Regions from separate parts of the Paenibacillus sp. CMAA1364 genome, predicted to be linked through region 3. Evidence: predicted binding sites of a transcription regulator. Region 3 holds the regulator's gene; each other region holds the start of a gene.
The links. The regulator NrdR, encoded in region 3, represses ribonucleotide reductase genes. The targets are predictions, from matches to a motif close to AACACNATATATNGTGTT.
Positions count from the first base shown of each region.

Region 1: the regulator NrdR is predicted to act here: its motif matches at 7,433-7,450, upstream of ACH8E3_RS11490 (anaerobic ribonucleoside triphosphate reductase).
Region 2: the regulator NrdR is predicted to act here: its motif matches at 2,405-2,422, upstream of ACH8E3_RS13160 (adenosylcobalamin-dependent ribonucleoside-diphosphate reductase).

Region 1 is NZ_JBITNB010000018.1:41,076-52,150, forward strand. Features, by position in the region: gene ssuE (NADPH-dependent FMN reductase) at 33-581, shown strand; gene ACH8E3_RS11475 (ribonucleotide-diphosphate reductase subunit beta) at 1,005-2,036, opposite strand; gene ACH8E3_RS11480 (ribonucleoside-diphosphate reductase subunit alpha) at 2,359-4,692, opposite strand; gene nrdG (anaerobic ribonucleoside-triphosphate reductase activating protein) at 4,734-5,240, opposite strand; gene ACH8E3_RS11490 (anaerobic ribonucleoside triphosphate reductase) at 5,237-7,210, opposite strand; cobalamin riboswitch at 7,248-7,414, opposite strand; gene ACH8E3_RS11495 (MTH1187 family thiamine-binding protein) at 7,617-7,919, shown strand; gene ACH8E3_RS11500 (hypothetical protein) at 8,066-8,896, shown strand; cyclic di-AMP (ydaO/yuaA leader) riboswitch at 9,189-9,385, shown strand; cyclic di-AMP (ydaO/yuaA leader) riboswitch at 9,414-9,597, shown strand; gene ACH8E3_RS11505 (hypothetical protein) at 9,722-10,117, shown strand; gene kdpF (K(+)-transporting ATPase subunit F) at 10,264-10,341, shown strand; gene kdpA (potassium-transporting ATPase subunit KdpA) at 10,391-11,075, shown strand, end outside.
Region 2 is NZ_JBITNB010000024.1:5,777-16,851, forward strand. Features, by position in the region: gene ACH8E3_RS13150 (YqhG family protein) at 1-451, opposite strand, end outside; gene ACH8E3_RS13155 (DEAD/DEAH box helicase) at 453-2,210, opposite strand; gene ACH8E3_RS13160 (adenosylcobalamin-dependent ribonucleoside-diphosphate reductase) at 2,483-5,050, shown strand; gene ACH8E3_RS13165 (PspA/IM30 family protein) at 5,357-5,980, shown strand; gene ACH8E3_RS13170 (TFIIB-type zinc ribbon-containing protein) at 6,015-7,046, shown strand; gene ACH8E3_RS13175 (TPM domain-containing protein) at 7,049-7,828, shown strand; gene ACH8E3_RS13180 (SPFH domain-containing protein) at 7,847-8,839, shown strand; gene ACH8E3_RS13185 (hypothetical protein) at 8,836-9,546, shown strand; gene thiD (bifunctional hydroxymethylpyrimidine kinase/phosphomethylpyrimidine kinase) at 9,648-10,460, opposite strand; gene ACH8E3_RS13195 (CidA/LrgA family protein) at 10,564-10,962, shown strand; gene ACH8E3_RS13200 (LrgB family protein) at 10,959-11,075, shown strand, end outside.
Region 3 is NZ_JBITNB010000017.1:43,945-55,019, forward strand. Features, by position in the region: gene ACH8E3_RS11185 (discoidin domain-containing protein) at 85-4,428, opposite strand; gene ACH8E3_RS11190 (hypothetical protein) at 4,469-5,359, opposite strand; gene ACH8E3_RS11195 (helix-turn-helix domain-containing protein) at 5,667-6,467, shown strand; tRNA gene ACH8E3_RS11200 (tRNA-Ala) at 6,782-6,857, opposite strand; gene nrdR (transcriptional regulator NrdR) at 6,924-7,391, opposite strand; gene ACH8E3_RS11210 (small, acid-soluble spore protein, alpha/beta type) at 7,529-7,747, shown strand; gene ACH8E3_RS11215 (lytic transglycosylase domain-containing protein) at 7,811-8,377, opposite strand; gene coaE (dephospho-CoA kinase) at 8,374-8,973, opposite strand; gene ytaF (sporulation membrane protein YtaF) at 8,982-9,665, opposite strand; gene mutM (DNA-formamidopyrimidine glycosylase) at 9,800-10,627, opposite strand; gene polA (DNA polymerase I) at 10,679-11,075, opposite strand, start outside.

The DNA of each region.
Region 1 (11,075 bases), on a different contig from region 3:
CAACAACTTGTGAAGAGAAGGAGAATGCCAACATGTCAAAGGTAGTTATTATAAACGGTCATCCCGCAATGACCTCAAGACTTCATTCCATTATTGATTATTCAGAGAATATTCTTACTCAGTCAGGATTTGAAGTATCACGAATCGATATAGCTAAGCTACCTCCCGAAGATCTTATTCATACCAAATTCGAAAGTGAATCGATCGTGAAAGCCAACGGTCTATTGGCAGAGGCCGATGCTGTCATTGTGGCAAGCCCGGTATATAAAGCTTCTTATACGGGTGTGCTAAAGACCTTTCTAGATCTCGTACCACAAAAGGGGTTTGCCGGTAAGATTACATTACCTTTGTTCATTGGCGGAAGCTTGGCACATCTACTAACAATTGACTATGCGCTCAAGCCAGTCTTGTCTGCATTAGGTGCAAGGCATATTCTAGGTGGTGTCTACACGGTAGATTCTCAGGTTGTGCGAACGGATGAAGGTAAGATGGAGATTGCTGAAGAGCTACAGCTGCGTCTGGATGTGGCATTGGAAGAGTTAGCTATGGAGACTCGGCTCAGAAGCGAACATAAGCAATAAGATACCAAAGAAAGAAACTACATTGAATTCCTTACGTTCATAGAGAACTGACTTTCTCCCGTGACCACAGTGTAGTTACTAAAACAGGACAATGAATGAAGGATGAATAAAAATATAATCGGATATAGTCACGTAAGTATTCTAACGGAAGCAGAGGACCTTATTTTGCAGAAATAGTACATTTCAAATTCTAAGAGAACTGAGCGACCCTATTTGGCCTTTTCCTCTGTATTTAGGTTGTTTATTTGCATATAGAGGTGTGTGCTTCCGTTAGAATTTTATAGAGTTATGTTTTCGCGAAATAGTGTCTGTGTGTGCCGTTAGAATTTCAATTAAATGTTCATTGAGAGTAGAATAAAAGAAGAGGGTGGGTATGGAGCATAAGCCCCTTCCCACCCTCGCTAGTTATTAAGATCATACTTCTTACAAATCGTCAAACCCGTTATCGTCGCCTACTTTACCGTAGTTGCGAGATTTGGCTTCAAAGAAGTCAGTCTTTGTAGAATTTAGAGCATCATCAGAGAACGGCTTAATCCACGGCATACAATTCACATCGACACCTTCATAAGCTTTGTCCATTCCCATTAATGTAAGACGTTTATTCGCTGTATATTTGATGTAATCCTCTAATTCCCTTAGATCGATACCACGAATGTTGCTGAGCGTGTAATGCGCCCAATTCGTCTCTAGTTGAACAGCTTCATCCATTGTTCGGTACACATAAGCCATGTTCTCTTGCGTGTTGAGTTCTGGGAAGTCCACAAGTAGCTGCTTGAATACCTCAGCGAAGAAATAACAGTGTTGATTCTCATCACGTTGAATATAAGAGATCATCTGACTTGTACCCATCATCTTCTGATCGCGAGCTAAGTTATAGAAGAATGCAAACGTACTATAAAAGAAGATACCCTCAAGAATTAAATCTGCAACCATCGCATGGAAGAACGTCTGTGGCGACTGTTCATCACGGAAGCTTTGATAGATATCTGAAATGAAACGATTGCGTTCTAGAAGAACGGGATCATGCTTCCAATATTCGAATATTTCCTTCTGCTCCTGATCGGAGACAATAGATGACAGCACATACGAATAGGATTGGTTGTGCACAACTTCTTGTTGAGCAATAATTGCTGAGATCGCTTCTAGCGAGGAATCTGTGAAATATCTCTTCACATCTCCAACGAACATCGTCTGCATCGAATCTAATACAGCAAGTAGTGAGATGTTAATTTTGAACACACGCTGCTCCTCAGGATCCAATCCTGCGAACTGTTGTGCATCCTTAGACATTGGAATCTCATCCGCGATCCAGTGGTTTAACAATAGTACCTTATACAATTTATACATATGAGGCATACGAATATCGTTCCAGTTCAGAATACCGGAACATTCACCCTGAATAATTCGAGTCGATTGGTTAGGTGCTTCTGTATTAAAAATTTGTTGCAATTTCATTTCTATTACTCCTTTATCAATAATACTTGTATTCTTCCGTATTCGCGAAGCGAACAGGATGCGTAGCTCACAAAGTCAGAGCTACTCGCCACGAAGTGAAGCGGGTCCCACCGTAACGTATTCGCGAAGCGAACAGGGGGGGGACGATAAGCGCTCCTAGCTCGAGACTCTCCTCATATCCAGCGCCGAACTCCCTCACTCCACCAAATAGTTTCGGGTGTCCAGAGGGCAGGGCCCTTAGGGCCCTCCTGAAAGCTTCCGTTGGGAAGCTCACTTCGAAAGCATATGCTTGGAAGGGAGGGTTTGGGAGGGATCGAAAGGCTTATGACGAGCAGCTCTCACATTCATCAATCGTTAGCGCCCGACTACGTACATAGTACGTAGTCTTCATACCTGAACTCCATGCATGAAGGTGTAACGATAGGAAATCAGTCGCTTTAATATCAGGGCGCACGTATAGATTGAAGCTTTGGCCTTGATCCACATGGCGTTGGCGGGCAGCAGCCATATTAATGGACCAGTGCTGGTCAAGGTTAAACGCTGTTTTATAGAACCAAATGGTCTTTTCAGAAAGATCTGGTGCTGGATTAGCAATCTTATACGTTGTTTTCTCTTCATAAGATAGCAACTCATATAATGGATCGATACTTGCTGTGGAACCGGCAATAATGGAAGTTGAACCATTAGGTGCAATAGCGAACATCCAAGCGTTACGCACACCGTTGTGTTGCACATCTTGTTGAAGCTCCTGCCACTGTGCTGTTGTTACATATTGACCTTCATGTTGACCATCTGTATAGCCACGTTGTGTGAAGTACTGACCACTTTCCCAGTCGGACCCTTTGAACTTCGGATAGTGACCTTTCTCTTTGGACAATTCCATACTCGAACGAACAAGCAGGTAGTTGATTTTCTCATAGAGATGATCGTTATAGGTTACGGCTTCTTCGGATTCCCAGCGAATACCTTCAAGAGCTAGCAAGTGATGAAGTCCGAACGTACCTAGACCGATGGCACGGTACTGACTATTCGTATATTGTGCTTGCAGCACCTCAATATTATTAATGTCGATGACATTATCAAGCATGCGAACTTGAATCGGAACGAGTCGATCCAATACGCCTGCGGGTACAGCACGAGCTAAGTGAATGGAGTTCAAGTTACATACAACGAAATCACCAGGTACTTTGGTGATAATAATTCTGGTTTGTCCGTCTTTTGTTACGAGTTCTTCCTTTTCCACTACCGTTGCCGATTGGTTCTGCATAATTTCTGTACATAGGTTAGAGGAGTAGACCATACCATGTGCACTATTCGGATTAGCCCGATTGACGGTATCACGGTAGAACATATATGGCGTACCTGTCTCTAGTTGCGACTTCATTACACGCTTCATGATATCGATGGCAGGAACCGTAATACGGGATAACGATGGATGATCAATGGCTTCCGCATATTTATCACTGAATGAGCCTTGACCTAGCGTTTCGTCGTAGAAATCCTCAAGTCCGAGTGGACGCCCATTGCTATCTGTCCAACCCATGACTTTCTTCACTTCATGAGGACAGAATAGGTTCCACATTTCGCGGTTCTCTACAGCCTTCATGAATAGGTCAGGAATACAGATACCATGGAACACATCATGTGCTCTCATACGCTCATCACCATTATTTAACTTGAGATCGAGGAATGCGAGAATATCCTTATGGAACACGTCAATATATACGGCAATAGCACCCTTGCGTGTTCCCAATTGGTCTACGCTAACAGCTGTGTTATTCAGTTGACGAATCCAAGGTATGACACCTGAACTTGTGTTCTTATGTCCTCGAATATCTGAACCGCGTGCTCTTACTTTACCGAGATAGACCCCAATACCACCGCCCATTTTACTAAGTCGAGCTGTATCCGTATTGGAATCGAAGATACCTTCTAATGAATCATCAACGGTGTCGATGAAGCAACTGGAGAGCTGTCCAGCCACTTTTTTACCGGCATTAGACATCGTAGGTGTTGCAGCCGTCATATATAGATTACTCATAGCCCAATACGATTCCATCACAAGCTCCATACGTCGTTCAGCAGGTTCTTTGTGCATAAGGAACATGGCGATAATCATATAACGTTCCTGTGGAAGTTCCATAATATGACCATCGAAGTCTGTCGTAAGGTAACGCTCTGTTAACGTTAAGAGACCAATGTAATCGAATAAAAGATCACGTTTATAATCAATGAGCTCACCGAGCTCTTGAATCTGTTCTTTGGTATAGTATTCAAGTAGTTCTTCTCTGTATATTCCTTTGTGCACTAAATCTGTAATTAGCGGATAAAACGCACCATAAGGCTCATCGGCGTAAGATTTATAACGGCGGTGATGTGCAGCCTTTTTATATAAACTAGTCAGCAGAGAGCGAGCAGCGGCAAATTTCCAATTCGGTTCTTCTTTCGTAACAAGCTCTAGGGCAGACATGGTAAATGCATTGCTAATTTCTTCTCCTGTAACTTCATCACGACGGAGCTTAGAAGTCACACCGCGGATCAATTGGTCTTTGTTAAGAGTCTCTAGACCTTGAAGAAGGCGATCTGTATAAATGGAGATACGTGATTCATCAAAAGCGAGCTGGCGATTATTTGGTTTTACTACGAAATGTGGCATGAATGTCTTCCTTTCAACATGGATATTTCAATTTGTGATAATTAAATTTCCAACAGTACAGCATCGTGATGTCTTAAACTTGCATGAATATCTATAATACGCTGATTTGTACTCCCACGGAAGGGGATAGTAATATTTTTTAAAGATTCTACAAAAGGACCATCAATAACAACGTGACATTTCTGCAACAATCGGTACTCCGCAGAGTCGACAGATGCTACCAGATCTTCATATACATAGCCTGTATAGATCCATATGGAGAAGTTAGGAAGAACAGCATGAACTTGATCAAGAAAAGCTGCTGCTTCATCTGCTGAGAAGAAAGGATCTCCTCCAGCTAAAGTTAAGCCATCAAGCAATGGGTTATTAGCCATTTCAGTAATGATCTCTTGTTGACGTTCTTGCGTAAACGGTTCACCATAGTTGAAATTCCATGTGGCTGGGTTGAAACAACCGGGACAGCGGTGGCGACAACCACTAAGAAAGATAACAGCCCGTAGGCCATTACCTTCATTAATGGATTCTGGGTAGTAGCCACAAATGTTCATCGATGTTTGACCCGATCTCCTACTTCTGCCTGCTTGGCAGCATTAAAGCGTGTCTGGTAATCACCCGTTAGATAACCTGTAACACGACGTAGACGATACATCGGAACGTCTGCTTCGTTGGTTCCACAGTGAGGGCAGATTTCGCCGATAATACCTTCGTAATTGCAAGTTCCACACCGGTCAATAGGATGGTTAATGCTGAAATAGCTAATATTTTGCGATAAGGCATATTGAACTATTTTTAGAAAAGCGCTTTGGTTCGTACGTACATTCCCATCCAATTCAATATAAGAGATAGCTCCAGCATTACATAATTCATGGAAAGGAGCCTCTAATGATATTTTGCGAGCGGCGGGAAGATCATAATACACCGGCACATGGAAGGAGTTGGTATAGTATTCACGGTCCGTTACACCTGGAATAGAGCCGAATACTTCTCGATCCTTCTTGGTGAATTTACCAGAAAGGCCTTCCGCAGGCGTTGCCATTAAAGTGATGTTAAGATCATGCTCTTCACTCTTCATATCACAGTAGCGACGCATAGCGGAGATGAGCTCTAATGCTTTGGTATGAACATCCTCACTCTCAGCGTGATGTTTACCATACATGGCTTTCATACATTCACCAAGACCAATAAATCCTATGGACAAGCTACCATGCTTCAAGCAATCTTCTACGGTATCGTCAGGACCTAATGCTTCGCCACCTTCCCAGACACCTTCACGCATCATGAAGTCGGAAGCTTTGGCAGGTTGGCGAGCTTGAATCTTGTATCTGTGCAAGAGGCCATCAAGTGCAATATCTAAGAAATGATACAGATCTTGTTGGAAACCAAGCTCATTAGGAAAGGCATTGCCACTCACAACACCATGCTTAATACCTAATTTGACAAGATTAATCGTATTGAAGGATAAGTTACCTTTACCTGATAAATGGTTGCGACCATGTCGATCAGCAAGAACACGTGTGCGACAACCCATTGTAGCGAATTCAGTATTTGGATCTGTTGGATCGTAATACTGAAGGTTGCTAGGTGCGTCGAGATTGGCGAAATTGGGATAGAGTCTTTTTGTTGAGCATTCTATCGCTTTTAAGAAAAGATCATAGTTAGCATCCCCAGGGGATTGATTAATTCCCTGTTTACATTTGAAGATTTGAATGGGGAATATAGGTGTCTCACCATTTCCTAATCCATTCATCGTTGCCATGAGTAAGCTATCGATAACCATCTGCCCCTCTGGGGTCGTGCATGTCCCATAATTAATGCTGGTAAAGGGAATCTGACCGCCCGCGCGGCTAGACATGGTATTTAGATTATGGATTAAGCTCTCAGCAGCTTGAAGGCACTCTGCCTTAGTCTCTTGCGTCGCAAAAGAATAGGAACGTGGATGTGATTCGGATAACGTTAGGTTACCTAATTGCATATGTTGTGCTTCGACTACCGTATTCTCATTGAAGTAGTGTAACCCCTTTTGGAAATACTTCACAAATGACTTGGCCACATATGGCGCTAAATCATAGTCTAGTTTATTTCCGGAAACGCCGCCATATTGAGAATTCTGCTGACATTGAAATATAATGGCTACTTGCGCCATAGCCGTAGAAATCGACTGTGGTGTTCGGACGCTTCCATTGCCTGTACTAAATCCTCGTGCTAACAGTTTGTCAAAAGGAATGAAGATACAATTCGTGCTGCCCACCGCATATTGATCCAGATCATGAACGTATAGATCATTCTCATCAACAGCATTCATCAGTGTCTTAGGGATTATGTAATATCTTGCGTACCATTTCGCATATTCACTACCGAACTTACCTATTTTACCGGAGAAGCTTTCTCCATTTAGATTGGCATTCTCACGCAGCATTTCTACATTTAGACTTTCTGTAATATCATGTCCCATAGCTGATACTTCTTGAAGCATTTGTTCTTCTAATGTAATAGTTCTTCTAGATTCCATTAATACCATAATTCATTTCCACCTTTCCTATTTCCGCGTAGGATTTGTTGCGTATGTTGAACAGGTAGGTATCTGACTTCCCAAGTAAATCAATCTGTACTTCATCTGATTCTTGGGTTACAGTGGCGGGACCGTGATGGATTCACACCATACTTCCCTATTAAGACCCGACAATGGTTGTTATGTTGGATCACCTGTTTTGCACTATATTTAGTGGTGCTATATAAATCTAACTCAATATGTTGTGTTTGTAAACATGAATTAATGAAATCCATTCTTGAAAGCGGTGTGAAAACTTTGCCATCCCTTCTACGACTTACATTAGCGAACATAAATGAAAATTCTATGGTATATTTTATGAAAAGGGTATGAAATGGTTACAATAGATCAAGAAATGATAGAGGAGGAAGTCCATTTGGCAATTGCAGAGGTAACGGTTATTCCAATAGGAACACAAACGACGAGTCTTAGTGCTTATGTTGCGGACATGCAGCGGGTTCTGAAAGATCAGGAAGGCATAACGTATCAACTCACTTCCATGAGTACCATTATTGAAGGACCTCTTGAATTAGTGTGGCGTGCTATTGCTGCATTACATGAATCACCATTTCTATCGGGAGCACAACGAGTCTCTACATCTGTGAAGTTGGATGACCGTCGAGACAAGGCTTCTTCTAGTGCACAAAAGTTGAATTCAGTGTTGGATAAATTGAAATAAGTCACAAGAAGAACATTCTATATTTCGTTATTGTACTGTCCCCCGACTAAAGTCCAGTATTTGACTAGTCTGTAGATTGATTCTATTGATTATCTAATGAAGTATAATGATGGAATAATATAACACTGAATTGGGGGTTCGTAGATATGCGTAGAATACAGAAATCAGTCATAGCGGTTGTGGCACTATCGGTCCTATTACTTGTTGGATGCAACGATGATATGGGGAATAAAGTCTCTGATTGGTCTAAGGAGTTAACGAAAGACGGCATACATAAAGAAATCTCACGCACAGAAGGGGTAGGTTCCGCAACGGAATTGATTCTGAAAAATGAGGTTGGTAGCATTGAAGTAACAGCGACTACAGGTGACCAGATGAAAGTGATCGCAACGCTCTTATTTCCGAATAAGCCTTCACACGAATCCAAATATGATGAGATTATTAGTCAGACAGAGATCTCGGTAATTACACAAGGGGACCAAATAAAAGTTAGTGCACACCCCAAAGGTAAGGAGAAAATGGAAATGTGGAAATGGGTGAAAGAGGAATACGGCCTCATCAAATTTACGATTAATTACAAGGTTGAATTACCTGAAACCGTAGATCATTTTAATATCGGAAGTAACGTAGGTGAAATCAAGCTTCATAATCTAACGGGAACCTATGATATTCATAATGATGTAGGCACGATTGATATTGATGGAGCACATATTGTTGGGAAATCCACAATCACATCTAATGTTGGCAGTGTTGTTGTGGGAATTCAGCAAATGGATAGCAAGAGCACCCTGAGCGCAAAGACGGACGTTGGAAGTATTAAGGCAATCCTAGCTGAGCAACTAAAATGTACAATCGAAGCGAAAAGCGATGTTGGTCAAGTGGTTGGAGCACCCAAAGGAAAAAGTGAGCGGAATGGGGGCGGGCCATTATTATCACTGACGTCGAGTGTGGGGGCTGTCACGGTGGAGAATCCTTAATTCGTCTAGATTGACTACAAGCCCACTCGTGAAGATAGGTATACAATTATATAGGGTGGCCACTTTACTGTGGCACCCTTTTTGTGTTGCAATCATCAAAAATATGAATATATTTACAAGAAACCGAGATATAGCGAGTATGAATGACTTGGATAGAGATAGTTGAATTTGTAATCGCTATTATCAATCTACACGCTACTTATTCCCTTCTAGAAAGGCATTGAGTCACCTTTACGGGTGATCGCGACGGGTGTAATATTCATATTGAAATAGAGATTGGTAATAAATTCAATCGTTAATGCGGCTGAATTTCCGTCATTTGATGGAGAACGGAGGAACCAAAAGTGGTTATCTTTATTCGGTGTGAGAGTCGAATTTAGGTAGCTACAGGGGTGAATCCTTGTGGGGACCATGAAGTCTTCACGAGGTAGAGCGACTCTCACCGCTCGAATCCGACAGCTAACTTCGTAAGCAAAAGGTTGAGAGTGAAATGTGATATGTAAATGTTATTGAGATATGGTCTTGAACGCTGAATTCAGTGTAACTACTGAAACGGGGGAACCAATCGGAAATATCTGCTGTGGATACAACGGATAGTTCTATGGGGTGAATTTCTTGAGTGTGTGTTAAATGACTTGAGAATAGGGCGACTTCCTCGCCCGAATCCGACAGCTAACCTCGTAAGCGTACAGGGAGAGGCAGCAAACCGCCTTCTGGCTGGTTCATGTTTTATTTAATCATGAACTTACGAAGAAGCTCTGGGAAAAGCACCTTTTCACTGAGCTTCTTTTTTGTTGCCTTTAAAATGTATGGGAGGCTCTGGGTATGGACGATGTGAGCATTATGGTAGTTGCTCCTAATGAGGATGGGCTTAAATTTATAATCCACTTAATGGATATGAAAAGGAAATTCGTAGTTTTAACAAACAGTCGTGTAGAAGAACAGAAATTTCGGAACATGGGTGTAGAGAACGTTATACGTATTGATACCTTTAAAACGAATAGATGGGTCATCCCGCAGGTTGACGTGGGAAGAATCTATATTTTTGAGAGTAGTCTTAACTTGAGTTGTCGTTACCTTCAGATTTGCCGCCCGTGGACCTCTCAAGCGATTTGCATCGTCACTCGATATTGGAACCCACGTGGTATATACAGAGGGTTGGGTGCAGATCATGTCATTTACACGAAAAATGGGGATGTTGGATTTCTAACAGAGAAATAAAATGAAGGAACAGAATCGGTATAAGAAAGGGGCATACCCATAATGATGGATGTTTACATGGTCATTACTTTAGTCAGTAGCTTCGGTTTATTGTTGTTATTCACACATTGGTGCGAACAGCAGGTAGATAGGGGGAGAGGGGAGCAATGATTATTCTGATTCCGTTGATGATAGTCATCTTCATCTACCTCATTTATGCGTTGATCAATCCAGAAAAATTCTAGACAAGATTCATTATATGAAGAGTTCACCCCTTTAAGGAGGATATAAAGCATGGACTTACTGCAAATAGGAATTGTGATTGTTGTGCTAATACTGCTGGTAAAGCCGGTAGGTACTTATATGTTTCATGTATTCTCCAATGAACCCAATCGCACGGATAACATATTTGGTTCTATTGAACGTGGTATTTACAAGATCATCGGTTTGAGAAACCGTAACAGCATGAATTGGAAACAATACGCACTGAGTGTAATGGCTACTAATGCAGTATTAGTGTTCCTTGGTTACTTCATTCTCCGTCTGCAAGGATGGCTACCAGGAAATCCGTCGGGCAATACGAATATGGAAGCATCGCTTGCTCTGAATACGATCATTAGCTTTATGACCAACACCAATCTTCAGCATTACAGTGGTGAGAGTGGTCTGACGTATTTCACACAAATGGCCATCATTACAATGATGATGTTCACTTCGGCAGCGTCGGGAGCTGCGATTGCAGTCTGCTTTATTCGAGGAATTACTCAACATGCGAAAGGTGTAGGTAACTTCTTCGAGGATTTCGTCAAAGCCATTATTCGTATCTATCTGCCATTAGCACTTCTTGTTACGATCGTATTAGTGGGCTTAAGAGTACCACAGACATTTGAGCCAACAGCTTCGATAACAACGCTTGAGGGGGTAACGCAACAAATCGCGATGGGCCCAATCGCGTCACTGGAATCCATTAAACATCTTG
Region 2 (11,075 bases), on a different contig from region 3:
CTCGTCGCTGCATATTCCCAGGATGTTCAAATAGATAGACCGATGATCCTTCACGTCTAGCCACATCCCAGATTTGTTGTAGTCTTTGACTTCCATAAGGAACATCTTCACGAAGAATTCGTCCAGGACCGATGCGTGGCATCGTTGGTGAAACGTCGAAATAGCGAGATAATATACTATCTTGTCCAGTTCCATTATTTATAGGTACAGGTTTAACATCGGGTATATTGTAGTTCTCCGGGTCAAATACAAAGGTATAAGATAATGTCTCTGGGTCTACACCTGTTCGTTCAACGAATCCCCAATAATACGGCCGATTGGTAAGTTGTTTATCAGCTTCGGGCGAGAGCTTTACGGTGACATGATAGGGCGATTTCTCAATAATTTGACATTCGGTTGCCTCTAAATAAGTCATCATATGCTGTTGTACTTGTTCGGAAGACATCTTCATGTCATGCTTCTTCCCTTCTTAAGTCATTTACAGAACGAACGGATTCATCCTCAACCTGTCGCTTCACATCATCTAATGTTTGACCAAGAGAGCTGAATTTTTGGCGAATTTCCTCATCGGATTGGGATTCTAATACGATTTTATAGAGGCTTTTCTCAAGAGATTCCTTTTTCTCAAAACGTTCAAGTATAACATCAAGTCCTCCAATAACAGATTCGAACATATTAATTTTCTCATGGAGCAGACTTAATATATGTTCTTCAATCGTTCCTGTCGTTGCTAAATTATATATTTTCACATCATTAAGTTGACCTAATCGGTGTATTCTTCCAATCCGTTGCTCTACACGCATAGGGTTCCATGGTAGATCAAAGTTAATCATATGATGGCAGAATTGGAGGTTGATTCCTTCACCACCTGCTTCCGTAGCGATCATGACTTGTGCCCGACCTCGGAATAAATCCATCATCCAATCTTTCTTACCTCGATTCATGCCCCCTCGATAAGGAACACAATTCAGTCCATGTGCGCGGAAATACTGTAATAGATACTCTTGTGTAGCACGATATTCTGTAAATACAATGACTTTTTCATTCATGTCGCGGATGAGTTCAATCGTTTTCTCAGCCTTAGTATTAGACTTTATCTCTTTGATCATATAGACGAGGTCCCAGATCTTAGCGCGAAGAGGGGAGTCCTCTGGTAGTTTCTTCGTCATATTCACTAACGTGATAAACACAGCATCTCGACTACTACACACTTCGCGTTGAAGTGTCACTAGCGACAGCATACTGCTTAAGTTACCGCCAGCAGCATGATACTGGTCTTTCACATAGGAGGTCACGCCGTCATATAAAGCTTGCTCATCAGAAGAAAGCTCAAGATTGATATTGCGAACGGTTCTCGTCGTGAAATTGGAAGGACTTTCACCTCTACGATTACGGATCATGACTTTAGCAAGCTCTTCTTTCAACATGTCTTCATTCTTAGCAATGCGCTTGTCGACCACATAATTGCTAGAGAATTCACCTTGTTTACCTAATTGTCCGGGCTTCAATAAAGTAATCAAATTAAATAATTCTCCAAGATCGTTCTGAACGGGGGTTGCTGTGAGCAGTAAGCAATACTTCTTTCTAATCTTCTGAATGAACTGGTAATTCGTTGTTTTCTTATTCTTAAGTTTATGTGCTTCATCTATAATGAGCATGTCATATTCTTGATTTAATAGAATGTCCTTATGTGGTTCTCTCTTAGCCGTATCCATTGAGGCTACAACGATATTTGATTCCCAAGAATAAGATTTCTTCTGGGCTATGGCTGGTATTCCGAATTTGCTGTTCAATTCACGCACCCATTGTAGAACTAAGGATGCAGGAACAAGAATAAGAACCTTCGACACTAAACCTCGAATCATATATTCTTTTAGAATAAGTCCAGCTTCAATGGTCTTACCAAGACCAACTTCATCAGCAAGAATAGCTCGGCCAGACATGTTGAATAATACTTTACGAGCTGTATCAATTTGATGAGGTAGAGGGACCAGATTCTGAATGTATTGGAGACATTGTAACTGATCGAAACTGGTTACTAATCTAGATTCTTCACCTTGCATGGCTAATTGGAACAATCGCCAGTCTCCCCAAGGCCCACCTTTATCCATGCGATTCTCTAGTTCTTCAAGCCAACGATTATCCATAAGCAGTGGAACAGGTAAATCTTGAGTTGTCATGATGTGAGGATGAGTGCTCTGCATATCCATGATTACCCTCCCTTTTAGAATGAATAGAATGGACTGTAACGTGTAGTATGCACTGAAGTAGGCTAGTTCATAACTTATGATGAAAGAAATAGATATATATAGAAATACAAAGGTGGTTCGTTGAAATAAATATTTACATCAAATTTCACGAATTTGGCATAGTCTTACAATATGTAGTGTAGTATAATGTCGTAAGTACAATATATTGTGGAAAATAGAAGTGGAATCTTGGATTTCAGATTATGAATTATCATCATTAGGAGGTTATTGTAGTGAATGAATTACAGCATACAAGCCGTTTGGAAGGCTTAAGTGAGAAGATATTTCTGGATCGATATGCGTGGAAAGACGCTGATACGAATAAAGCGAAGGTAGGAGATGTTGTCCTTGTTCTAACGAAGGATGATCCCAAATTTCCTACCAAAGAAGTGGGTGAGATTATGGCTCGCGAAGGTGCAACGGTGACGGTGAAGACTCGCAGTGGCGAGTTAGTGCAATCTGATGTGGAGAAGCTGACTTTAAATATTGAAAAAACACCTGAAGAGATGTGGGATCGATTAGCGAACGCGATGTCATCTGTGGAAGAAACGCCTGAGCTTCAAGAAGAGTGGAAGGGAAAGTTCCGTTACCTATTAGATGATTGGAAGCTTGTGCCTGGTGGACGGATTGCAGCTGGCGCTGGTGCAAGTGAGGAACTGACGTTGTTTAACTGTTATGTTATCCCTTCTCCTAAAGATAGTCGTGGTGGAATTATGAATACCCTCTCGGAAATGACAGAGATTATGGCTCGTGGTGGTGGTGTGGGAATTAACTTATCCTCTTTGCGTCCCAAAAGATCGATCGTTAAAGGTGTGAATGGTTCGTCTAGTGGTGCTGTGTCATGGGGAGGATTATTTAGCTATACAACAGGATTAATTGAACAGGGCGGAAGCAGACGTGGTGCCCTTATGTTAATGATGAATGATTGGCATCCTGACATATTGGAATTCATTACCGTGAAACAGACGATGGGTCAAGTTACGAATGCCAATCTATCCGTGTGTGTGAGTAATGGATTTATGAAGGCTGTCAAAGAAGATTTAGATTGGGAATTGGTATTTCCAGATACAACCACACCTGATTACAATGAAGTATGGGATGGCGATCTAGACAAATGGAAGCAAGCGGGGCGTAAAGTAATTCCTTATCGTACGGTGAAAGCACGTGAGATCTGGAATACGATTACCGAAGCAGCATGGAAATCTGCTGAACCGGGTATCGTATTCATGGAACGTTATAACGACATGTCGAATAGCTGGTATTTCAATCCAATTATATGTACGAACCCTTGTGGTGAACAAGGATTACCGGCTTGGGGAGTATGTAATCTATCAGCGATTAATTTGTCTAAGTTCTATGATGAGCAGAATCATGATGTGAATTGGGATGAATTAGCCACAACTACTCGTTATTCCGTTAGATTCTTAGATAATGTCATTAACAAGACACCGTATCATTTCGATGAGAACGAGGCGAATCAGAAGAATGAACGCCGAGTGGGACTCGGTACTATGGGACTTGCTGAACTCATGATTAAACTGAATATTCGTTATGGTAGTCCAGAATCACTAGAATTCCTTGATAAAATATTTGGCTTCATTGCTCGTGAATCTTATCTAGCATCAGCGGACATTGCAGGTGAGAAAGGTTCATTCATCGCATTTGATGCTGAGAAATACTTACAAAGTGGATTCATGCGTAACATGACGGATGTGTTCCCAGAAGTTGGACAAGCGATACAAGAAAAAGGAATGCGTAATGTCACCGTCATTACCCAAGCACCAACGGGTAGTACGGGCACGATGGTTGGAACATCCACGGGAATTGAACCTTATTTCGCATTCAAATATTATCGTCAAAGTCGTCTAGGGTATGACGAGCAATTCGTACCGATTGCACAAGAATGGCTCGAAGCTCATCCGGGTGAGAATTTACCTGATTACTTCGTAACATCCATGGATCTGTCTGCGAAAGAACATATATATGTACAAGCAGCCATTCAACGTTGGGTAGATAGTTCCATATCGAAGACAGCCAACTGTCCTTCTGACTTTACAGTTGAAGAGACGGCAGAATTGTATGAACTAGCATTCGACCTAGGATGTAAAGGGGTAACCATCTATCGTGATGGTAGCCGTGATGTCCAAGTGCTCAATACGGAGAAGAAGGACTCTACAAATAGTGAGTCGCCAGTAGTTGTAGAAGAAGCGCCTGTTGCTGAATTAATGGTTGCTCTAGATGATTCAGAATCTAACGGTACGAAAGTCGTTGACAATAAGTATAAGAGACGTCCACAAGTTCTTCGTGGTGCGACATATAAAGTGAATACACCATTTGGTATGGCCTATATCACGATCAATGATCTAAATGGTATCCCTAGCGAAATCTTCTTAAATGTTGGTAAAGCAGGATCAGATGTATTCGCTATGGCTGAAGCATTGGGCCGTGTATGTTCCTTATTCCTACGGTACGGGGATCATGGGCAGAAGGTCGAACTTCTTATCAAGCATCTAAAAGGAATTGGTGGATCCGGTGCGATTGGGTTTGGTGTAAACCGTGTAGAATCGATCGCAGATGCAGTGGCCAAAGCATTAGAATCTCATGTACACCATGAAGAAGATCACGTTCCCGCATCTGTAGCAGTAACAAGTGAAATGGAATCAACGGATGGCGGCAACAATCACCATCACAGCATGAATCCATCTTCTCGTGACCTATGTCCAAGTTGCGGTTCCGCTGCACTGATTAATGTTGAAGGATGTAAGACCTGCAGTAACTGTGGATATAGTAAGTGTTCGTAGGACAGACAGACTGTAATTAAATATATATACAGAATAAATGATATGTTTAACTACAAAGAATCCCGAGACAGAAATTCTGAATCGGGATTCTTTGTGTAGCAAGGAGAGTACTACAAGTTGAACCAACCCTAATCTTCAACGAAAAAGGCGTAATCCCGTCGTATGAATGATTGGTGATCAAGGATTTTTGAATGGAAGTAATGGTCTTATATGCACTTTATCTGGTTATTCTCCCGTGAAATGAAACCAATTCGCCTTGATTGGTGTATTATATATATAATGTAACTCTTGTTAAGGAGGTTCATCATGGGAATCTTGGTAAGATTTAAAGATGTTATGGCAAGTAATGTGAATGCTTTATTGGATAAGGCACAAGATCCAGAGAAGATGATTGATGATTATATGCGTAATTTGAATAGTGATTTGGGTAAGATCAGAGCAGAGACTGCTTCTGTGCTATCGGATGAGAGAAGAGCGAAGCGAGTACTGGATGAATGTCAGGCAGAGATTAGAAAACTTCAGAAATACGCGGAGAAGTCTGTACAATCTGGAGATGATGACGATGCACGGAAGTTTCTTGATCGTAAGATGATCCAAATGGAGAAAGAGAACCAATTGCAGGCTAATTATGACTCCATCATGGACAATGCAGTAAAAATGAAACAAATGCGTGATAAAATGTTGACGGATGTAAGTCAACTTGAGGAACGCCGTGCCAACCTAAAAGGTAAAATAGCTGCAACAAAAGCACAACAGAAATTAAACGAAAATAGCTATACCGATGGTGCGGGGACATCACTGCTTGATGCTGCGGAGGATAAGGTGAATCTAGCATACGATGAGGCTATGGCTCTAGCTGAGTTAAGAGCAGAACCGAAAGATGACCTAGATGAACTCATCGCACAGTTAGAGAAGGGTAGCAGAGAATAAGGAATGACAGATTCCTAGTTATCGAGGTGAATAAATGCCAGTTATTGAATACAAATGTCCAAATTGCGGTAGTGGAATGGTCTTTGATAGTGAGACGAGCATGTTATCGTGCCATAGTTGTGGGAGACAAGATAATATTGAACAACTGCAAGATCCTTTGACTACAAATGTATTCTCTGAGGATGAGGTGAAGGAATATCATTGTACTAGCTGTGGAGCAGTAGTTATAACAGAACCTGAAACAACGGCAACGGTCTGTCACTTTTGTGGATCAGCTGTTGTCCTAGGTGATCGCTTGACAGGTACATTGGCACCCGCGAAGGTAATACCATTCTCGATCAGTAAGGACGAAGCCATGACCGCTTTTCGCAAATGGTGTAAGAATGGTCGCTTAACGCCAAATGGCTTCATGACTGCGGATCGAGTCCAAGGAATAACCGGATTATATGTACCTTTTTGGCTATATGAATTACATAATAAAGTGGAAGTTCATGGTCAGGGTACAAAGGTGCGAAGTTATACGAGCGGAGACTATCAGATTACGGAGACACAGCACTTCGATGTATACAGGAACATGCGACTCAATTATGTAAAGGTACCGATTGATGCGGCAGAGAAAATGAATGATGAACTGATGGATAAATTAGAACCATTTCCATACGATCAGCTAAAAGAATTCAAAACACCTTATCTTGCAGGATACATTGCAGAGAAATATAGTTATAACGACGAGGATCTTTATCCGCGTGCAAAAGATAAGATTGCTGGATTCATTAATTCATATATTCAGTCGGCGACTTCGGGATATACTACGATGAGTTTCACAAACAAGCAGATTGATACGACATTGAAAGATGCGCAATATGTTCTGCTTCCCGTATGGGTGGTTCACTATGACTATAATAAGTCGCAGTATACGTTTGCGATGAATGGGCAGACAGGCAAAGTGGTTGGTAAGCCACCAATCAGTAAATCCAAAGTGGCAACGTGGTTCGCAGGTGTTGCGGGTATCTCCTTCATTTCACTGAAGTTGATATCTTTGATGATGGGGGGAGGATTATGGTGAGAATGAATAGAATGGTCCTAGCCATCCTTATTATCTTGGGCATATCTCTAGCGATTCCCGTACCTACAACGATGGCTGCACCTGAAATAAAAACATTGATATTTGATGAGGCTGGGCTTCTGACTAAGGAAGAATCTGACGAGCTGAATCTATTGGCTAATGAATTGGGAGCCGAAAGAGAAACGGATATAATCATCTATACATCTAATAACGACGACAATATAGATGTTATGAAAATGACTCAGGATTTCTACGATGAACAAGCACCTGGGTATGATAAGCGTCATGGAAATGCCGTAATTCTAACAATGGATATGAGAAATCGAGATATTTATTTGGCTGGTTTCTATAAAGGCAAGGAATACCTCGATGACAGACGACTGGATAAGATTAGGGATAAGATTACACCTTCACTAACAAGTGGTGATTATGATCTTGCTTTTCACACGTATACTCAAACCGCTCACAAATATATGGGGTATAGCCCGGGGGTGAATCCGGACAACATCTTGTTTAAGCTCTGGTTCCAATTGGCTGTTTCTCTGGGACTCGGGGGAATCGTCGTTGGGTTGATGGCTTATCGTTCGGGTGGTCAAGTTACGGTGAATCGGCAGACCTATGAGGATGCTAGTACTTCAGGAATATTGGACCATCGAGATCAGTATCTTCGAACAACAACAACGAGACGCAAGATCGAAAAGAACAATGGCAGTGGTTCAGGTGGTGGCGGAGGAACTACAGGTGGTGGTCATTCGCATAGCGGCAGTAGGGGATCATTTTAAGAGAAGGGATGATATACAATGGGATTCTTTAAAAATCAATTTGCTAATGTAGTGGAATGGGAAGAGTTTAGAGATGATATGATTTTTTGGAAGTGGAGCAATCGAGAAATTAAAAAAGGAAGTAAGTTAATCATTCGTTCAGGGCAAGATGCCATCTTTATAAATAATGGCAAGATCGAGGGTGTATTTGAGGATGAAGGAGAATTCAACATTGATTCAGACATCGTCCCATTCCTTTCTACCTTAAAAGGCTTTAAATTTGGGTTTAACAGTGGCATGCGGGTAGAAGTCTTATTCGTGAACACGAAGGAATTCACCGTCAAATGGGGTACCCAGAATCCAATCATGATTCCAACATCGCAACTTCCGGGTGGTATGCCTATACGTGCGAACGGTACATTTAACTTCAAAGTAAATGATTATGTGACGCTGATTGATAAGATTGCGGGAATAAGAAATAGTTATCTCGTTGAGGATATCAAAATACGAATTACTTCTGTTTTGGATCAATTATTAATGAAGTGGATCAGCAGAGAAGGCAAGGACATGTTTAACTTGCAGGCGAACGCTTCGGATATTGCCAAAGGTATTCAGGAAGATTTAGATATGCAGATTATGGACAATGGGATGACGATTACTGGATTTCAGGTAATGAGCTTTAATTATCCTAAAGAAATTCAAGATATGATTACGAAGAGCGCTTCACATGAAATGATTGGAAATCTACAGAAGTATCAACAGGTAAGCATGACGGATGGTATTTCCTCAGGGAAAGTCCAAGGTGGGGGTGCTGCTTCAGATATGGCAGGAATGATGATGGGCATGAACATGGCGAATGAAATGATGAAGAATATCAATCAGACTCCAAGTCAACCATCGCCATCTGGAAACCAACCATCCACTCCTACATCATCTTCTTCGGAGAACGCAACGAAACCCAATTTCTGTCCGAATTGCGGGTCGAAAACCGAAGGGGCGAATTTCTGTCCGAATTGTGGTCAGAAACTGTGAATTTGAAGAAATCTGGGTCTGCTTTAATTGCGCTTATCCTACTCATTACAATCCTCTCAGGCTGTGCTAAAGGTGCAGCAGGGATCAAGGTGAATAAGGATGGGAGCATAGACGTATCTATAAATCTAGAAATGGATGCCCGCATTGAAAGAATGGTAGGTAAGTCGTTAGATCAAGCTATTGCCAACATGAAAAGTGAAGTCGGTGTTGAAATAAGTAAAAAGCAATCGGATGAGAAAACGACGTATCAACTGTTGAAAACGTATGCCTCCTATCGAGAGATAAGAGAAATGGCTACAGATACGAATATCAAGCCAATCCAGATTGATCTGAACGAAACGCATAAGTTGTTGTATACGAAATACGATATTTCTGCACAACTTCAATCAACAGAATATGATTCTCAGATCTTGCAAGGTCTTCAATCTTTAAATGTATCCCAAACGTTAAGCAAACTTATTATTAGACAACTTGCTTTTGATTTCTCATTGACCTTACCTATGGATGTGTACGGGGATCATAATGCTAATCTCCAAGATGGAAATACATTAACCTGGCATATATCATTAGCAGATCCACAACCAATACAAGTGCAGATCTATGCACCCAATGTTAAGAATATTATTATTCTAGCCATTTCAATATTGATAGTTGCCATATTGGTTGTCGTCGCTGTTGTAAGGAGAAGAAAGAATACAAAGGCATAAACTATGACTAAATGAATCACATAAAACAAACAATAACAGTTCAGAGGTGGATAATCACCTTCTGAACTGTTATTGTTTGCAATAGAATATGTGGTTGCTCTTTAATTCCCTAAACGATAACCACCATGAAAGACTGGGCCTACATAGTCATTGAATGCGAACCCATTACGAATGGCTGCTGAGACAAATTCTTTGGCTTTTGCTACGGCTTTATCTACAGGCATTCCATTTGCAAGACCACCGGTGATTGCAGCCGCAAAGGTACAGCCAGCTCCGTGGTTATAAGCGGGTTCAATTTTCACAGCTTCAAAAATCGTATAGTCAGTTCCATTAAAAAACACATCAATAGCCAAATTTCCACTAAGCGCTTTACCACCTTTAACAACAACATTACGGCTACCAAGTTGATGAATAAGACGTGCAGCTTCCTTCATGTCCTCAATGGTAGTTAATTTGCCTAGACCAGACAACACACCTGCCTCGAAAAGGTTAGGCGTAGTTACCGTTGCTAATGGTAGTAGTAGATCACGAATCGCATTTGCACTCTGTGGATTCAGAACTTCATCTTCACCTTTACATACCATGACAGGATCAATGACAACATTGGTCTGACGATTAGCTAGGATCGTCTGCTCGACGACGCGAACAATGTCTACACTTCCTAACATACCTGTCTTCATGGCATCTACAGGGCCACCCGAGAACACGGTCTTTAGCTGTTCAGCCACAAGTGGTGCATCAATAGGATAGACCTGATGATGCCAATCTTTGTCGGGGTCCATGGTTACAATGGTCGTTAATGCACTGAATCCAAAGGTGCCATACTCTTCAAATGTTTTGAGATCTGCTTGAATGCCGGCGCCTCCACTAGAATCACTTCCAGCGACTGTTAATGTTTTTACTATTTTCGACAATTGAAACGTCCCCTTTTGCTATATCTAGATTCAAAATATGTGATTGTAATTGATTATAACAAACATTTTAGAAACATTCATAATTGAAAGGAATTTGTCCAACATGAAGATCATTATAATGATTAGCCAGGTCGGTTTATTATACTTATTTTATATGGCTGGAGACTACATACAAAAGTTATTACATTTACCCATACCAGGAAGTATTGTCGGGTTACTTCTTCTCTTTGGTCTACTATTGTGTAAGGTTATTCCTGTGAGTTGGATTGAATTGGGATCGAATACCATTCTGAAGTTTCTTCCATTATTCTTTATTCCGGCCACTGCTGGTATTGTAAATCATATGGATATTTTTAATGGGAAAGGTCTTCTGTTAATAGCAGTTCTTATTGTAAGTTCGGTGTTAACCATTGGAGCGGCAGCACATGCTAGTCAGTGGTTGGCAAGATGGAGTGGTACAAGAATGAATGATAATCATGAGAAGGGAGAAGAAATAGGATGAGTATAACTGCAATCGTTATCGTGTTGATCACAGTAAGTATTTACATCATCATGTCTATGATTTATAGACGATTTCATCTCCCTGTACTTATGCCTGCTCTAACAGCAACCGTT
Region 3 (11,075 bases):
CTATTATATCTTATTACAGAGGACAATCCTATATAAGGAATTGTATGGGGAGTATCCCTATCCTTGTGACTCATGTTTTATGATTTAGTTACCTAGTATCTTAGATGCCACGAATGCCAAGTCTTCAATATTGATCTGATTATCCTTATTGACATCAAGTATGCGGTATTTATTCCAATCTGGATCTGTTGAATTCTTACCATAGGCAACAGCGATAAGTGCCAAATCACCAATGGACACTTTGCCATCTAGGTTAACATCTCCTGGAATCGTAACCACAGGAATATCCGTAATAACAATATTCAATGCCGCATCCTTTAAGCTTACTTCTTGCCCGACCCCATTCGCGACAATTCCATTTACTGCATGAATTACAGTACCCGGTGTGTTTATAACCGCCTTAGCTTTAAAGGTAATTATTAAGGTCTCCTCATTCATAATACCACTTCCTAAGCCTGCAGATAGTAGACGAAGTTGTCCAGGTATGTTATCGATACTTTGAACTATTCTGAAATGGTCATGGCTAGCATTTACATTAACTAGCTCAAGCTTATCAGAGTCATACGTAAACGTAATATCTTGCCCGTACACAGTATCCGTTATATTATTCAATCCATATACTACGTTAAACTCTTCGTCCAACTGAACTACTTGACTGCCTGAAAGTACACCCATTGGTTCTGAAGGAGCCACCGTAGTTGTTACAACAACAGAGCTAAAGTCCGATTTGAACCCATTCGCATTCATCGCTCTAATTTTAACTTGATTGTCGACATTGCTCATTAAGCCTGTAAGCGTAAGGTTTGTAGTGTTCACTGTATCGAATAAAACGTCATTTACAAACACTTCATATCCTGTAATCGCTACATTCCCTGTAGAAGCTACCCACGTAATCATCGCTGTTGTATCTCCTACATTCGACACCGTCAGATTGGATGGAGCGGTTGGAGGGGTCGTGTCCACCATTTCCTTTTCAAATCCAGTCAATCGAATTTCTGCCGCACTCGCGAATAATTTATTATTCTCTGCACTTATGGAATCAATCGCATATAGACGTATGGATTTTGCAGCCACCGGAGCAAACTGAACATTCTGCCATCCGGTCGTATTCCAAGTTCCAGTCGCACCAGGTACATCCACAAAATCTGTACCATTCGTACTGTACTGAATCTTATATTGCTTAATAATCCCATTACCACCGCCACCTATACGCGGCTGATAGCGTAAGCCATCCACCATATAAGCATCATCGGAAAGAGCAATCGTAATATGAAGATTATCTCTAGAGTCACCGGCCCATTTAGAATGCCATATTGTATTCACTTTATTATCCAGCACTAAACTTGCAGGTCCTTCAGACGCTCCCCCACTAGATTCCCAGCTACCCGCATTAGCTGATAACTTAGCCAAAGGAATATCCTTAGCATCGGAAGATGGATTACGAACAATGGAAAGGGTATATATTACTTCATCGACACCACTTATGACTTTCAAAGTATCGCCTGCCTTAAACATCTCCATTCCTGTGATCTCAACCGCCCCACTGTAGACTTTCAAGTGAACACCAGCATCATAAGTAAGATTGGATAAAAGTGCTGTGACGTTTAATGTTTCAGTGTCAGCTATCGAAATTGTTCTTAGCGCTTGGTTTACATTGTAGACAGTCGATCCAACATTCATAGAGGTTAGACCAGAATCATATGCCCCGATATCTGGAATCCCCGTCAGTGGATTTCCGAAATAATCTCTGCCACCATTGTTCGCAATGGGTCTACCCGCATTTATCGCCGGCGAACCTTGTTTAAGCTTGTAGCCATTAAGACTTGCAACATCAACAGGCTTACCTACACCTGTACCGCCTTTGCCTGGATCAACGAACATTGGATCTAAGGTGATCACAGCGTTATCATTGCTAGGCGTATTGGAGAAATTATAGAATATATTATTCTTCCAATCGATGTTATTCTCGCTGAAGCTAGTCACTTGGAATGGTGTATCCCCTGGATAGTAGAAAATATTATTATAGAACTTAGCATCCGAGCTACCCCCATTACCGTAAACAAACTTTTTATAACCATCCTTTTTCATATAGATCGTGTTATTGTAGGCCTGAGCACCAAAGGTCCCCCCACGCCAATCAATCACACCATGTTCAGTATCGTCATTCTGGCTAATATTGTACCGGTAAACTCCGTTAAAACCGTATAAGCCTGGTGTGTTACACCACATAAAGGTTCCGCCTGCGTTATCATGAAGATAATTATACTGCACATATGTCGTATCATTCAGGGCATCGATCTCTATCCCCTGCCCATCGCCACCTCTTTGGGTATCGTACACTTCATTGAATTGGAATATCGTGTTGTCGGAATTCCAGTTAAACAATCCCACCGCATAGGGTGCACCTTTCATAGTACGATATACCAGATTATTCTCCACCACAGCATCCTTGGTGTTATCAATAATTGCTCCATCTCCGTCAATATCATAAATGAGATTGTTTGCTAGATAAAAGTCTTCATACGGTTTCCAAGTGTAGCCCGCTCTACCTGGAGCATGATTACTTGGATAAGGTCCCCATTTCGTATCCGTCGTATCTGCTCTACGTGCCCACACCGATACGAAGTTTATCCCAGAACGACCAAGATCATATAGCTCACTGTTCGTGATGCGAATATCGTTAATAGACGTTGGTATATGTGCTGATGCTGGTGTGTTCGCCGTAGCTTGCACCTCCATCAGGATTCCTCCTGATGATTTCCCAGAATTACTGTTAGGTCCATGGAATCCGTGAATAACCAAATTATCGAAATAGAAATGATTCAGATCTCCGGCATCTTCTCCTGTAATGTTGATCCCTCTGCGATATACACTTTGATCAGGTGCATGATTAGGACCCGAGAGTTCTAGATCTCTTACTTCCCAATATTGTTGATTGTAAAATGAGATTACATTATTAACGGTAACGGTTGAACTAAATTCCGCACTCATCAGTGTTGCCGACCAATTCGTGTCACTAGGATTTAATACTGGTCTTGGCGCTCCTTCAGGACCGTAGCTAGAAGCTATAATTGGAAACCCTTGTGAACCAGATCCAATAGGTTTCCATGCTCCTTTAAATACATCGCCCTTTTTAAAAAGAATATGATCACCCGGCTTAAATGTCATGGTGTTCAACTTCTCAATCGTTTGGAAAGCTGTTTCTGGCGATAATCCATTGTTGCTGTCGGAACCAGTGTTGGACACATAATATGTCACACCTTCCTCAACACCAATTATAAATTGGCTTGTTGTTTCTTTTCCCTGATAGATGACTTTCACGATAACTGTCTGCTCACTTGGTGATGATGATAACTGATTATAGTTAAAGGTTACGTTATGCGAATTCTTGTCGTATTCAAAATCCTTAGTAATTAAATTATTGAATGTACCACCGTTCACACTGTAGGTAACCGTGAAATCAGAAGCTACAGGTGCGATGGTTGGAGCCTGATTCAGTACGGCTGTAATCGTGCCATTCGTGGCGGCAAGTGTCTGTACCTCTGCTGTAATCACTTGCTCTCCCGAGGCTTCGATAGGGAAATCTAATGTCACCGTCTGGTTCGTGTTATTCTTCTTATACTTCACATACATCGTGATCAACTGCGCTTGAGGTTGTGCTGCTAGCGGAGTGAAATGTAGTGAAAGGATCTTGTTGCCTGTGGCAATGCTTGAATCCGTAATGGTAACTGGTAAGATCGTGTTAGGTTCGAGAGATGATGAATAAGTAACCTCGAACGAATTGGGATCAGGAATACCCGAATAGTCATCTTTAAATTGTGCTGTAACCATACCATTTACAACATCGACTTGTTTAAGATCGCTCTTAAGTGTCAATGTCGCGTCATCCATATAAAAGTTGTTGCCTGCAGTATTGGTATCTAGCCACGCATAAGTACGAACGCGACCCGTGGTAGAAGTGAACTCTAGCGAATACCTTTTCCAGTCATTGCTAGTCGCAGTAACTCTGGCTTCACTGCTACCATGGTTTTTAACACCTACCTTTAATGCGCCTTTCGTTACATCATCTGCTTTAACCCACACAGCATATTCATAAGTTAAACCTGGCTGTAAACCTTTCACATCCTGTTCTAGCGATTGACCCGCAGTAGACATCTTCACCGACCAATCTCCCTCATGAGCATTGCCTTGAACTTTAATAGGTCCTTGGAAAGCGTACCAGTTACCGAATTTATCAGTCGGAAAGTCTGTGGAGAGACTTACATCTGTTTCCTCAAAGGTGGAGTGTTTGAGATAATTCTCTTCTAATACAACGCTAGATGCAGCCATCGAGAAATTCTGTGGTACCATAGAGAATACCAACGAAACCACAATGGATATCGCCATCATTTTTTTCAAAAATCCGTATTTCTTCATTATTCCCATCATCAGATTCCCTCTCTCTTCTATACTTAGTGGTTAAGGTACATTAATTTATTTCAACAAATTCTACAGGGTTATTCAATTCAACCTCTCTCAGAAGCCTTTTATATTGTCCACCCCTTAGGTAATCGCTTACAATTTCAGTCTTGTGCTGTTCGAATTCTGTCGACACATACGTCATAGATTGAATCTTCACTTGCCTTTCTATGTTGCCGAAGTTATAAGTTAACGTCTGGTTTTCATCACCCACTCTCAGAAATTCACCTAGTTGTGAGTCCGCCTTTTCCAATGTGCTTAATTGTTTCCAATCCACGGTATGCTCCACTACTTCTCCATTTTCTGTAATCACATAAACAATTTGTTCCCTATGATCGTATTTATCTATATTTTCTATGAAATAATTTTCCGCTTCATTCACCATTCTTTCATCTGCATGTGTAGCTAAATAGTCGATAATATCAACCTCTAGGTTACTTGAGACATATTGATAATATCTAACAATATCGAAGGTTTCAGGGCCATAGATTGGAAGCCCCTTTTCCTTGTCCATCTTGCGTCTGGCGTTCTCATGTTTCATCTGTTCTTGCATATTCTCAAAAGAGTAAGGCTGATATAATCCTAATTGATTAGCCAAATAAAACTGAGCATTCGCTGTTTGGATGAATTGTTTTGTCTTTTGTGCAAGTAACTCGCTATTCGTTTTATCATCCAATTCTCTTTGAGCTAAAGACGCATAGAAGTCATATTCCGGCTGTTCTATAACACGGGTATAGCCTGAGTAAGATCGGATGTCATCTGTTATGCCATGTTGTGAAGTTTCATCGGGCATCACTAAAAAACCTGCCAAAGCAATCACGCACACGATGGATAGTAAAATTCCAACTCCTACTACAAACGGCTTTTTTAGTATTATTGGTATAATCCCTTTTATTCCCACAATTGACACGCCCTTCATAAATCCAAATTTCACGAAATCAGCTATACCATATCTCTTCCTTATCAAAAGGTTAATGGAAGTTATATTTTATGTAAATCTATAAACGAGCAACAATTATAAAAAAACGCAAAAATACAAACAACCCCTTCAATATAGAAGAGGTGATATGCCATGGAATTGATTTAACACTATCAAGCTAAATAAATGTTGATGCATCGACAAAAACAAGCATGTTTCGTACGGAGCATTATGTATACTATTAGCTGTATTGTGAAACAAAAAAATAACGAGGTGGTGTTCGTGTAATATGTATTTCGATTTTTATTCGCTGAATGATTGGACAAAGACATATCCAATGAGTGTGAAAACGGTCTATAAATTATACACAACACAAGAATATGATATCAATCATCGCATTATAGAAAGTAGTAAATATATATTATTCTACACCTTAGATGGGAATGGTGTGATTCAAGTGGATGGTCAAGTCTTTCAGACGAAGGCAAACACCCTTATATTTGCAAACGCTTCCAAGTCCCTCGCTTATAATTGTGCTAGTGATACATGGAATTTCTGGCTCTTTGAATTTAAGACAGAACCCTTATTATTAAAAGCTAACTACCTATATCATTTACCCTTTCAAATGGAGTTCTTCAACTTATGCGACCAGACCCTTCTTAGCCTGAAGGAAGGAGAACAACAGCTTTCCTCTGCTTACTTTTACCTTTTCTATAGCATTCTTGTTAATAAATTAGTACATCATGTAAAGTCTTATGACTTAACGGTCATCAATAAGTGCCTTGAATATATGAAGGATAATTTAAAAGAGTTCACTGTGCAGGCACTCTCTGAGTTCATCAACATACCAACACGCACACTTATCTATATTTTCAATAAAGAATTAGGGACTTCCCCTATTAAATACTTCCATGGGGTGCGTATCGAATTAGGTAAGGAATATCTCGAGAATACAACGCTGAACATTTCGGAGATTTCATTAGAACTTGGCTATTGCAATTCAGGTCACTTCTCTGCTGCCTTCAAACAAATCACAGGTCACAGTCCCGTGCAGTACCGACGGGAATTCAGCCTTAGAAATATCGGGTAGTTAGGACATTGGGATTGTAGCGATACCGCATACTTCAGTTGCTGAATTATCCTAGTGTCACATTAGCGTCTTTCTAACGGAAACCATTGACGCTATTTAGAGCATTATCGCAAGTGTTGAATTTTAGCGGAAATGAATGGCTCTATTTGTGGAAATCAGGCATGTTTATGGAGAAATACACCTAATAAAGTCTCTCATTTCCGTTAGATATCGGAATACGTCATATTGATTACATTAAGGGCTTGGGTTTCCCTTAGAACACATTCCGCCACAACAAAAGGCCACTTCCGAGGAAGTGGCTTGAATTATTTGTATGGTGGAACCTAGGGGGATCGAACCCCTGACCTCATCACTGCCAGCGATGCGCTCTCCCAGCTGAGCTAAGGCCCCATTGAACTTTGACAACAACTAATAACTTATCAAATAATGAAGGTTAAGTCAATAACCATTTGTCTCTTATTCCTCTGCAGGACTTTTGGACAATAATGTTTTGAGCTCCTTCATGAACATGTTGATGTCTTTAAAATGGCGATATACAGAAGCAAATCTTACGTAAGCCACCTCATCGACTTGATATAGCTCTTCCATTACCAATTCTCCGATTTGCTGACTGTCTACTTCAGATACAGCCGTATTACGAAGAGCCTTCTCGACCTCTGAGACGATCATATCGAACTGTTCTACAGATACAGGACGTTTCTCGCAGGCACGGATCAATCCACGAAGAACTTTATCCCGACTGAACTCTTCTCTATTGCCATTTTTCTTAATGACGATTAACGGTGTAGCTTCGACCATTTCGAATGTCGTGAATCTCCGTGCACATTGTTCACATTCACGCCTGCGACGAATTGATTTGTTATCATTAGCTGGACGAGAATCCAATACTTTCGTTCCGGAATAGTCACAGAAAGGGCACTTCATGGTTATCAACACTTCCTTTTCGTAATGTATGACAGCAATTGTCAATTTTATTTCCTTTATTTTTCTATTTATTTTTGTAATGAAATTCGTATTTAAGACACATAATACTTTTACCAACAGCGAGGAGGTGAACAACAATGAGCTCAAGCAGCAACTCTAACAACTTAGTTGTAACAAAAGCCACTGGAGCACTTGAACAAATGAAATATGAAATTGCTCAAGAACTTGGAATCAGCATTCCTCAAGATGGATATCAAGGTAATATGACTTCATATGAGAATGGATCCATCGGGGGATATATCACCAAACGATTGGTAACCATTGCAGAACAACAATTAGCTGGACAATATAGCTAATATGTTTTAGATAAGGAGCATTGGTCTAGCTGACGAGCTGACCCATGCTTCTTTTCATATATGTTATTCAAACTCTTCGTAAAGACGAGTGTATTTCTCATAATAATATAATACACGAGTTACATAATGCCTAGTCTGATCAATAGGAATCTCCTTTACCGTATCCGCTTGTCCATTCCACAAGCCTTTGCTCATCCAGCTCTTCACATTTCCTGGACCTGCATTATAGGCTGCAATGGCTAAGGCCTTATTCCCATCATATTGCTTCATTAAGGAGGAGAAATACCATGTTCCTAGTTGAATATTAGGACTCACTTCATGTTTAATCCGGTCTAAAGATATTTGAGGCGTATTCGCCATCTCCATTGCCCAATTTGCCGTACTAGGCATCAGTTGCATAATTCCAAGAGCGCCCTTACTGGATTCTTTACCTGCTTTATAATTAGATTCTACACGAATGATGGCCGCTATTAAATAAGGATCTACTTCATAATGCTCTGCTTGAATCTTAATTTCTTCTTTATAATGAATTGGATACACCCAAGACATCCAATTACTATTAAAGAATAATAACAATACAAATGATGTGAACAGAAGCAAGAGAACCCTTTTCTTCCGAAACACTCTCATGGCTGCTGACCTAGCTTGAGCCATATGGCATCTACTTGTTGCTCTGTAGCATGTAGACTACCGCTGTTGTCTATAACTAGATCTGCTTGTAACTTCTTTAGTTCGATATCCATTTGCGACTGGAGTCGAATCTCCGCTTGTTCGGTAGTCAGCTCGTCCCGCTTCATTAATCTCAATCTCTGTATTCCCCTAGGTACATACACGACCAAGACTTGCTCAAACATCGATTGTAGTTCTGATTCGAATAATAAAGGGATGTCAACTATAATGAGCTTATCAGGATTCAATTCCTCTAACTTCTCCATACGCTGGTGTATTTGTTTACGTATTTCAGGGTGAGTAATACGATTTAATACTTGAAGTGCTTCTTGGTCATTAAACACAATATCCCCTAGCTTCTTACGATCTAAATTTCCATTAGCTTGTAATATATCTTGTCCAAAAAATTCCGTTACTGCAGCAAGTACAGGTTGCCCCGGAAGCATAACGTCTCGTGCAATTGCATCCGCATCAATGAGCAACGCTCCCCTCTGTACTAGAAGGGAGGATATCGTGCTCTTTCCCGTTGCTATTCCTCCTGTTAATCCTATATTCATATTTCACCTCATAATAGCTTCATTATTCCCATTATTATTAACATTAAAGCTGGTAAAGCGGCCATATGTCGCGTCCAAGATTTCGTAGCGAAGCGAAAACCTGTATTCATGCCCATAACCAAGAAACTCCCACTAAAGACGGCGATCACTAATGATGTAGATACAGGATTAAATCCTAATAATGCTGCTCCTAGCCCTGCACCCAATGCATCTAGTGATAATGCAATCCCTAACCACATCGCTTCATAACCGGATATACTACCTGATTTATCCACATCCGCCGAAGATGGTGTTCGTAGAATTTGAATAACAAGCCCCATTTTACGAATTTCTATTAAGAATACTTGGCGTTCCACTGGAGGTTGGGGAGATATCTTCACCTCATCAACAATGACCACTTGCTCCAATTGTTCCTTCTCTTTCTGTATTAACATCTGCAGGAGTGACCAACATCCCATCACAATGAGTATACTTGCCCCTACTGCAGATGCTACGTAAGGAGATACGAAATTCGATAACAGAACACCTAATTGCATAGAACAATAAATAACAATACCAGAAAGAGTAGAAATAATCACAATTGATAACAAGGGGATTTTCACTTGCCTTAGCCCATATGTAATCCCCACTCCAAAACTATCCAAACTAACCGCGAAAGCTAGTAACATCAGTGCAAACATGTGACTGAGCACCCAGTTCCCTCCCTATCTCGTGTAAAGATGTTGGATGCATATTCCAACATTACTTTACCCCCGTCGATATGTCCTCCGATAGTATATGGATGAGAAAAGGAGTGGGTGCACAATCTTATGATGAATTCTTTTTTTTATAACTTTTGACAGCTTGGACAGAAATGCGTTCCTCTTCCGCCAACAACGATTTTCTGAATAAGCATGCCACAGCGGATACAAGGTTTATTCTCGCGTCCATATACTTGAAGTTCTTGTTGGAACATACCCATCTCTCCTTGACCATTCACAAATGATTTGATTGAGGATCCTCCAGCTTCAATGGACTTAGATAATATTCCGACAATGGAACCATGTAATGCTGTAAGCTGCTTGTCCCCAATAGCATCTGTTGGTTGCTCAGGGTGGATGCCCGCTTCAAACAAAGACTCATCCACATAGATATTCCCAATCCCAACGACATATACCTGGTTTAGAAGAACCGATTTAATCTTCGTCTTCTTCCCTTTTAATATTGTCTTGAATTGTTGTACTGTAAATGACTCATCTAGTGGTTCTACGCCTAGCTTAGATAAAGGTAAATTCGCTAAATCTTCACCCGTTGGGAATAGATGCATGGTGCCAAATTGTCGAACATCTTTATAACGCAATTCAGTACCATCATTGAAATGAAAAATAACATGTGTATGTTTCTCAATTGGATCTTCGCTTGAATACAATCCGTATCTTCCTTCCATCCGCAAATGGGATACGAGGACAAGACCATCCATTACAATTCGAAGAAACTTCCCGCGACGTTCGACACCTTGAATCGTGTGCCCTGCAAGCTTAAAGGAAAATTCATGTATATCATCAGGTCGCTGTATAATTCGTGCTAAATGAACGCTGACTCGATCTATAGTTTTGTCTTTCACTAATATGTTCAACGTATTCTTTATCGTCTCTACTTCCGGCAATTCCGGCATAATGCGTTCACCTCTCCCCCATTATAACGGATTCACGCTAGCTTAGGGGCACTATTTAGCTTCATACCAGTTATTACCGTAACTCACTTCCGCCTTCAGGGGTACTGCTAGTTCAAGCGCTTTGGCCATAATTTCCGGAACAAGTGATTTCATCAGTTCAAGTTCGTCTTGCGGAACTTCAAAGACCAATTCATCATGAACCTGAAGTAACATCCGACTTTTGAGTTTCTTATCCGTAAGTGCCTGATCCATATGTACCATAGCAAGCTTAATAATATCTGCAGCTGTGCCTTGGATAGGTGTGTTCATAGCAGTACGCTCTGCAAAAGATCGAATATTAAAGTTACTGGCATTAATCTCTGGAAGATATCTTCTTCTACCTAAGAGTGTCGTGACATATCCCTTTTCTTTCGCTTCCTTCACAATATCACCCATGAACTTCTTCACA